DNA from 2 places in the Streptomyces sp. NEAU-W12 genome. Region 2 is predicted to be linked to the other one. Evidence: riboswitches for the same ligand, from Rfam matches in the RefSeq annotation. Region 2 holds a riboswitch; the other holds the start of a gene.
The links. A riboswitch is a leader RNA that binds a small molecule or an ion and turns the genes downstream of it on or off. The one in region 2 is predicted to bind S-adenosylmethionine.
Positions count from the first base shown of each region.

Region 1 (4,410 bases), on a different contig from region 2:
GATCCGCACTTCGCGGATCCGGGTCAGACCTCACTCCCCAAACGGTTGGGGGCGTGCGCCGGAACGCGTCGACCGCGGCTGAATGTATCTGCCCAACTGCCCTCTGCAACAGGTCAGTCGGACGAGAAATCTCGGCGCCGCCAGGCCGGAATGCGACGGTAATTCGTCCGTTTTCACGGCAAGCCAGAACGGACACAACGCGCAAACGCCGCAGAACGGGCCCGGACTTTGACTGTATCCAGTCGGGCGAGCGGCAGGAATTAATGGTTCCCGATAGGGGAGTCGGGACCGCGTTCCCCAACTCTATCGCGTTCAATCCCACGGAATTGCCCCCTCCGCTTCTCTCGCGGAGGGGGCAATCCGATGAACGCTCGGTCACGCCAGTTACCAATGGTAATGATCAGCTCTCGTCAGCCGCCGTCAGCCGCCGGCGACGGCCGGGATGATCGACACGCCCGCGCCGTCCGGCGTCGCGGTCTGGAGGCCCTGCTCGAAGCGGACGTCGTCGTCGTTGACGTAGACGTTGACGAAGCGGCGCAGCTTGCCCTGGTCGTCGAGGACGCGGGCGGCGATCCCGGTGTGGTTCTTCTCCAGGTCGGCGATGACGTCGCCGAGGGTGGCGCCCTGGGCGTCGACCTCGGCCTTGCCGCCGGTGTAGGTGCGCAGGATGGTGGGGATGCGGACGGTCACGCTCATGAGCTGAGGCCAGCCTCTCGGAAGGAGTCCAGGTTCGGGCGGATGGTCGCGGTCAGGCCGGTGTCGGCCACCGCGTCCAGCGTCTTGAGGCCGTCGCCGGTGTTGAGGACGACGGTGGTCAGGGACGGGTCCAGGTCGCCGTTCTCGATCAGCTTCTTGGTGACACCGACGGTCACGCCGCCCGCGGTCTCCGCGAAGATGCCCTCGGTCCGCGCGAGCAGCCTGATGGCCTCCACGACCTGCTCGTCCGTCACGTCCTCCACCGCGCCGCCGGTGCGGCGCGCGATGTCCAGGACGTACGGGCCGTCGGCGGGGTTGCCGATGGCGAGCGACTTGGCGATGGTCTTCGGCTTCTGCGGCCGGACGACGTCGTGGCCCGCCTTGTACGCGGTCGACACCGGCGAGCAGCCCTCGGCCTGGGCGCCGAAGATCTTGTACGGCCTGTCCTCGACGAGGCCGAGCTCGATCAGCTCCCGCAGCCCCTTGTCTATCTTCGTGAGCTGCGAGCCGGAGGCGATCGGGACGACGATCTGGTCGGGCAACCGCCAGCCGAGCTGCTCGCAGATCTCGTAGGCGAGGGTCTTGGAGCCCTCGGCGTAGTACGGCCGGAGGTTGACGTTGACGAAGCCCCAGCCCTCGCCGGCCGGGTCGCCGATCAGCTCGGAGCAGAAGCGGTTCACGTCGTCGTAGTTGCCCTCGATGCCGACGAGCTCACCGCCGTAGACGGCGGCCATGACGACCTTGCCCTGCTCCAGGTCGTGCGGGATGAACACGCAGGAGCGCAGTCCGGCACGGGCGGCGGCGGCGCCGACGGCACCGGCGAGGTTGCCCGTGGAGGAGCAGGAGAGGGTGGTGAAGCCGAAGGCGCGGGCGGCCTCCAGGGCCTGGGCGACGACCCGGTCCTTGAAGGAGTGCGTCGGGTTGCCGGAGTCGTCCTTGACGTACAGGCCGCCGGTGACGCCGAGCTCGCGGGCGAGGTTGTCGGCCTGGACGAGCTTGGTCCAGCCCGGGTTGATGTTCGGCTTGGTCGCCACGTCGGCGGGGACGGGCAGCAGGGGCGCGTAGCGCCAGATGTTCGCGGGACCCGCTTCGATGCGCCGGCGCAGTTCCTCGGTGTCGTAGGCCGAGAAGTCGTAGGCGATCTCCAGCGGGCCGAAACACTCCTCGCAGGCGAAGACGGGACCGAGCGGCACGCGGTGGCCGCACTCGCGGCAGGACAGCGCGGCGGCGGGGCCGAGATCGACGGAGGGTGCGGCGGAACCGGAGCGCCCGGCGGAGCCGGCGGATTCGGTGGTGCTTGCGACAGTCTGCACAGCCATGTGAGGCGAGGCCCTTTCTCCTCATCTTCCTCACGACGCATCTCGCCGTGAGACGGATTTGGCACCTTCCCTAGCCGGGAGCCTCGCGAGGACGATCAGCGACACGTGCGCGATCCACCGCGCGGTGCGCTGCTGGATCGTCGATCGACGGTGATCTACGAGAACCGGCTGGAGGGTTGCCGGGGCTTCATCGGGCCGTTTCCCTCTGCCCCTCTGGATGAGCTGTATTCGGTTGTCCGTCATGCGGTCGTGCGGCGCGGACGAGGACCGGAGGGGGTCGCGGCCCCCGATGTGCGTGGCCATCCGCGTTGCCCAAGACTGTAACCGAAGGCCAGGACGGTGCAGAGAGCACGTCCGAACCGCGAGACGGATCACGGGGGCACGGACCACCGGAAGTACGGACCACCGGTGTACGGACCGCAGGAGCACCGCAGGAGTATGGGCCAGAGGATCTATGGACCACAGGACTGAGGAGCCGCTGACCGTGCTGGAAGAAGTCGAGCGTTGGCTGGCCCACCGCTCCTGGGCCGTGAGCGACCGCCCGATGCACCGCCTCCTGGCCGCCAGGCGCGCCACGGGACAGACGGTGAGCGTGGTGCTGCCCGCGCTCAACGAGGAGGCGACGGTCGGGGAGATCGTCACGACGATCCGGCACGACCTGATGCTGAGGGTCCCGCTGGTCGACGAGATCGTGGTCGTGGACTCCGGCTCGACCGACGGCACGGCCCGGGCGGCCGCGGCGGCGGGCGCGACCGTGGTGCACCGGGACACGATCCTGCCCCGCATACCCGCCGTGCCCGGCAAGGGCGAGGTGCTGTGGCGCTCCCTGCTGGTCACCCGGGGGGACATCGTCTGTTTCGTCGACGCGGACCTCAGGGAGTTCTCCGCCGACTTCGTCACCGGCATCGTCGGCCCCCTGCTCACGGAGCCGGACGTGCAGCTGGTGAAGGCCATGTACGACCGGCCCCTGGGTGACGCCGCCGGCCAGGGCGGCCGGGTCACGGAACTGGTGGCGCGCCCGCTGCTCAACCTGCACTGGCCGCGGCTGGCCGGCTTCGTGCAGCCGCTGGGCGGCGAGTACGCGGCCCGCCGCTCGCTCCTGGAACGGCTGCCCTTCCCCGTCGGCTACGGCGTCGAGCTGGGCATGCTGGTCGACGCCCTGCACCTGGTGGGCCTGGACGCCCTCGCCCAGGTCGACGTCGGTGTGCGCAAGCACCGGCACCAGGACGGCCAGGCCCTCGGCCGCATGTCCGCCGCGATCTACCGCACCGCCCACCTCCGGCTGGCCCGCAGCCACCTGCTCCGCCCCGCTCTGACCCAGTTCGAACGCACCGGCACCGGCTTCGAGCCGCGCACCCACCCGGTGGACACCCAGGAGCGCCCTCCGATGACGGAGATAGCCGAGTACCAGTCCCGCCGGGTGGCCTGACCACGACGGGCCCCGGTACGGGCCGGGGGCCGCACCGGGGGCCGTACCGAGGCCCTTGGACCGGCCTTCCGGGGGCATCCGGCCGGATCCGGCCGATCCGCTGGCCCGTCTGTGGCCGATCCGTACGTTTGAGCGTTTCAAAGGCGGGCTAGGTTGGGCGTATGGCTTCCATGCAGGCTGGTCAGGACGCTCGGGTGCTGGTCGCGTCGAACCGCGGCCCCGTTTCGTACACGGTGGACGAGGACGGTTCGCTGCGCGCCAGGCGGGGCGGCGGCGGGCTGGTGTCCGGGCTGTCGGCCATCGGGCCCGACGCGGGCGCGCTGTGGGTGTGCTCGGCGCTGTCCGACGGCGACCGCGAGGCGGTGCGGCGCGGGGTCGGCGAGGACGGCGTGCGGATGCTGGACATCCCCGCGGACGTGCACGCCGACGCGTACAACGGCATCGCGAACTCGGTGCTGTGGTTCGTGCACCACATGCTGTACCAGACACCGCTGGAGCCCGTCTTCGACGCGGAGTTCCGCCGGCAGTGGGCGTCGTACGAGGCCTACAACCTGGCGTTCGCCGAGGCGCTGGCCGAGGAGGCGGCGCAGGGGGCCGCGGTGGTGGTGCAGGACTACCACCTGACGCTGGTCCCGGGGCTGCTCCGAGAACTCCGCCCCGACCTGCGCATCGGCCACTTCTCGCACACGCCGTGGGCACCGCCGGAGTACTTCCGGATGCTGCCCGACGACATCGCCGGGCAGGTGCTGCGCGGGATGCTGGGCGCGGACCGGCTCGGCTTCCTGACCCGGCGCTGGGCGGACGCGTTCACCGCGTGCTGCGAGCGGTTCGTCGGCGGGCTCGGGAAGACCGCGATCGGGGTGCACGGGCTGGGTGCCGACGCGGACTTCCTGCGCGGCCGGGCGCACGAGGCGGACGTCGAGGAGCGGATCGTCACGCTCCGCGAGGAGATCGGCACGGCTCCCG
Region 1 covers NZ_JAPJDM010000014.1:176,042-180,451, forward strand. Annotated here, with positions in the region: gene ORI94_RS19570 (ubiquitin-like small modifier protein 1) at 421-696, opposite strand; gene thrC (threonine synthase) at 693-2,015, opposite strand; SAM riboswitch class I at 2,034-2,239, opposite strand; gene ORI94_RS19580 (glucosyl-3-phosphoglycerate synthase) at 2,500-3,444, shown strand; gene ORI94_RS19585 (alpha,alpha-trehalose-phosphate synthase (UDP-forming)) at 3,606-4,410, shown strand, end outside.
Region 1: it holds a riboswitch for S-adenosylmethionine, as region 2 does, so the genes downstream of both, thrC (threonine synthase) here and ORI94_RS02515 (aminotransferase class V-fold PLP-dependent enzyme) in region 2, are expected to answer to the same signal.

Region 2 (4,410 bases):
CTGGGCTTCTGCTGGGCGTGGGTGCGGTCCACGGCGGCGACTACAGTGAGGACAACCCCAGCTCCGGCCCCCGAGGGAGAGAACCAGCAGTGATCACCGCGATCGTCCTCATCAAGACCAGCGTGGACCGGATCCCCGAGATCGCGGAGCGGATCGCCGCGCTGGACAGCGTCAGCGAGGTCTTCTCCGTCACCGGCACCTACGACCTGATCGCCATGGTCCGGGTCAGGGAGCACGAGGACCTGGCGGAGGTCATCCCGGGCCGGATCAACAAGATCCCGGGCGTGGAGGGCACGGACACGCACGTGGCGTTCCGTACGTACTCGCAGCACGATCTGGAGGCCGCGTTCGCGATCGGTCTGGACAGCTGAGCGGGCCGGCCCGAGGCACCCGGGCCGCCCGGTACGGCAGAGGGGGCCGCGGGGGGCGCGCGTACCGGGGCGGGTGGCCGGGGCTCACGCAGGAGTGTCCGGCACGCAGCGGCCGTGGGCCGTGCGGGGGCTCCAGCGGGCGCCGCCGCGCACGAGCTCGCGGACGGCGCGGACGAAGCGCTCCACGTGTTCGTCCGGTGTGCCCGCGCCGAAGCTGACGCGGATCGCGTGGAGGGACGTCTCGCCGGGCGCCGTCCCGGGGGCACCGCACTCGCCCCGGTCCTGCGGATCGCCGCCGAGCAGGACGCGCAGCAGCGGGTGGGCGCAGAACAGTCCGTCCCGTACGCCGATGCCGTACTCGGCGGAGAGGGCCGCGGCGAAGTGGGAGCTGTTCCAGCCGTCGACGACGAGGGAGAGCACGCCGACGCGCGGCGCGCCGTCCCCGAACAGCGACAGGAAGCGCACCTCGGGCACGTCCGCGAGTCCGTCCCGTACCGTGCGGATCAGCCGCTCCTCGTGGGCGGCCAGCGCGCCGAACCCGGCCTCGCCGAGCGCCTTGCAGGCCGAGGCGACGGCGTGGGCGCCGATGACGTTGGGCGAGCCGGCCTCGTGGCGGGCGGCGCCGTCGTGCCACTGGACGTCCACTCCCCCGTCCGCGCGCCGGGCCACCCTGCGGCTGGCGCCGCCGCCCGCGAGGTAGGGCTCGGCCCGGCGCAGCCAGTCGGCGCGGCCGGCCAGGACGCCGGTGCCGAACGGGGCGTACAGCTTGTGCCCGGAGAAGGCGACCCAGTCGACGTCCAGCTCGCGCAGGCTCACCGCGCGGTGCGGGGCGAGCTGGGCGGCGTCCAGGACGATCCGGGCGCCGTGCGCGTGGGCGGCGGCGGCCAGCTCCCGTACGGGCCAGAGCTCGCCGGTGACGTTGGAGGCACCGGTGACGCAGACCAGGGCGGGGCCGTGGGGGTCACGGGCGGCGAGGGCGTGCTCCAGGGTCCTTACGGCCTGCTCCGGGCTGCCCGGGGCGTCGAGGAAGGTGACGCGGGCGCCGCGCCAGGGCAGCAGGGCGGCGTGGTGCTCGGTCTCGAAGACGAAGACCTGGCAGTCGTCGGGGAGCGCGGCGGCGAGCAGGTTGAGCGAGTCGGTGGTGGACCGGGTGAAGACCACCTGGTCCTCCTCCCGGCAGTCGAGGAATCCGGCGACGGTCCTGCGGGCGTTCTCGAACAGCTCGGTGGAGAGCTGGGAGAGGTGGCCGGCGCCGCGGTGGACGCTGCCGTAGTACGGCGCGTACGCGGCCACGTCGTCCCACACGCGCTGGAGCGCCGGGGCGCTGGCGGCGTAGTCGAGCGCGGCGTAGGTGACCTCCCCGCCGGTGACGAGCGGAACGGCGACGTCCCGGCCGAGCACGGGCAGCGGGGCACAGCCGGGCGGTGCGGCGGCGGCGCCGGCGATGCCGGGAGCGGCGGGAGCGGTGGAGAGGGGGGAAAGCGTGGAAACAGACATGGCTGGACTCCCGTGACAGCAGGCAAGATCACCACGCGGGCACACACGGCTCGAGCGTGGGAGAAGAAGACGAAGAGGAATCTGCGGAGGCGGGGCTCTGCGGCCTGGAAAGGCCCGTCAGAAGCGCCCTAACGCATTCGCTTGCTCAACGGAAGGCTCCCTCGAACGACCAGGACCCCTGGTGTCTCACTCGATCGAGTGCGAGGGGTCCGCGCTTGCCGCGAGCCCTGCTGCTCACGGCCTGGTCCTCACCCGGGGCACCCCGCCACGGACGGAGGGTTGCCGGACAGCCGGCCGGGGCCTGATGGCTGTCGCTCATGACCTGGTCCCACATCTTGCCACACGGGCCTGCGGCACGCGCAAGGCGCGGTCCGGATCCTGGACGGACCGGACCGCGCCCTCACACCTGCCGTACCGCTCGTACGCGGCTCACGCGTTGCTGGCCAGCACCCAGCGCTCCAGAGCCCGCCGGGCGGTGCCCGAGTCGATCGATGCGGCGGCCTTGGCCATCCCGGCCCGGATCTGCTCCGCCAGCGTCCCCGTGCCCGGTTCGAGCGCCACCAGCGCCGCCGCCGAGTTCAGCAGCACCGCGTCCCGCACCGGGCCGCGCTCGCCGTCCAGGACCCGCCGGGCGACCTCCGCGTTGTACGAGGCGTCGGCGCCGCGCAGGGCCTCCAGGGGCACGGGCTCGATGCCGACGTCGCGCGGGTCGAAGCGCTCCTCGGTCACCTCGCCGCCCCGGACCACCCACACGGTCGAGGGGCCGGTGGTGGTCAGCTCGTCGAGACCGTCGTCGCCGCGGAACACCAGCGAGGAGTGGCCGCGCCCGGCGAACACGCCGGCCATGATCGGAGCCATCCTCCGGTCGGCGACCCCGACGGCCTGGGCCCTGACCCGGGCCGGGTTGGCCAGCGGGCCGAGGAAGTTGAACACCGTCCGGATGCCCAGCTGTCCTCGCGCGGCGGCCACGTGGCGCAGCGCCGGGTGGAACTTCACCGCGAAGCAGAAGGTGATCCCGGCCTCCTCGGCGACCTCGGCGACCCGCTGCGGGGTCAGCTCCAGGTTGACGCCGAGCTTCTCGAGGACGTCGGAGGCGCCGGACGCGGAGGAGGCGGCCCGGTTGCCGTGCTTGACGACCTTCGCCCCGGTGCCGGCGACGACGACGGAGGACATCGTGGAGATGTTCACCGTCCTGGCGCCGTCGCCGCCGGTGCCGACGATGTCGACGGTCTCGCCGGGCACCTCGATGCCGATGGCGTGGTCGTACATCGCCCGGACGCAGCCGGTGATCTCCTCGACCGTCTCGCCCTTGGCCCGCAGGGAGACGGCGAACCCGGCGATCTGCGCGTCGGTGGCCTCACCCCGCATGATCAGGTCCATCGCCCAGGCGGTGTCGTCGGCGGACAGGTCGTGGCCGTCGAGCAGACCGTTCAGCAGGGTGGGCCAGGAGCGGCCCGCCGCGGTGTTGCCTCCTGCGGGGGTCACAGCGCTCATCGGCCGCTCCTGGGTCCTCGACGTCCTCGGCAGACAGATGGGTCTTCGACGGACGGATGGCTGGGGTTCCGCCCCCACCCTATCGACCCCGGGGCACGACGAAGGGCCCCCGTCCGGTCCTCGGACGGGGGCCCTTCGCAGTCGTGTGGCGACTTGGCCGCCTGGGCAGGCGGTTGAAGCGGTGGGGGATCAGTGGTGGCCGTGGCCGCTCGTGATCTCCCTGTACTCCTCGACGGTCGGCTTCGGAATCTGGGACTCCTCGCCGTAGTAGCCCTTGCTGAGCTTGGCGCGCAGCTTCTCCACCGGCTTCACCTTGCGCTCGACACCGTTCTCGTCGACGAGCGGGCCGATCTCGGCCGGCTGGTACTGCTCGTGCGCCGTGAGGGTGTGCAGCTGCTCCTGGCTGAGCGGCTCGTGGACCTCGATGAACTCACCGTGCGGCAGGCGCTTGATGATGCCCGACTCGCGGCCGTGCAGCACCTTGTCCCGGTCCCGGCGCTGGAGGCCGAGACAGATCCGCTTGGTGACGATGAACGCGACGACCGGTCCCACGAAGAATCCGATCCGGACGAACCAGGTGACCGCGTTGATCGAGAGGTTGAAGTGCGTGGCGAAGATGTCGTTGCCGCCGCCGATCAGCGTGATCATGTAGCCCGTGATCCAGGCGACACCGAACGCCGTCCGGGTCGGGGCGTTGCGCGGCCGGTCCAGGATGTGGTGCTCGCGCTTGTCCCCGGTCACCCAGGATTCGATGAACGGGTAGAGCGCGATCACCCCGAGGAACAGTCCGAAGACCACGAGCGGGATGAAGACACCCAGGACGAGCGTGTGGCCCCAGAAGTTGATCTCCCAGCCGGGCATGGCACGGACCAGGCCCTCGGCGAAGCCCATGTACCAGTCGGGCTGGGCTCCGGTGGAGACCATGTCCGGCCGGTAGGGGCCGATGTTCCAGATCGGGTTGATCGTCGCGATCGCCGAGACGATGGCCAGCACGCCGAAGACCAGGAAGAAGAAGCCTCCGGCCTTCGCCATGTACACCGGCAGCAGC
Region 2 covers NZ_JAPJDM010000002.1:60,669-65,078, reverse strand. Annotated here, with positions in the region: gene ORI94_RS02525 (rhomboid family intramembrane serine protease) at 1-93, shown strand, start outside; gene ORI94_RS02520 (Lrp/AsnC family transcriptional regulator) at 90-371, shown strand; gene ORI94_RS02515 (aminotransferase class V-fold PLP-dependent enzyme) at 456-1,868, opposite strand; SAM riboswitch class IV at 2,075-2,191, opposite strand; gene trpD (anthranilate phosphoribosyltransferase) at 2,298-3,362, opposite strand; gene ORI94_RS02505 (cytochrome b) at 3,552-4,410, opposite strand, start outside.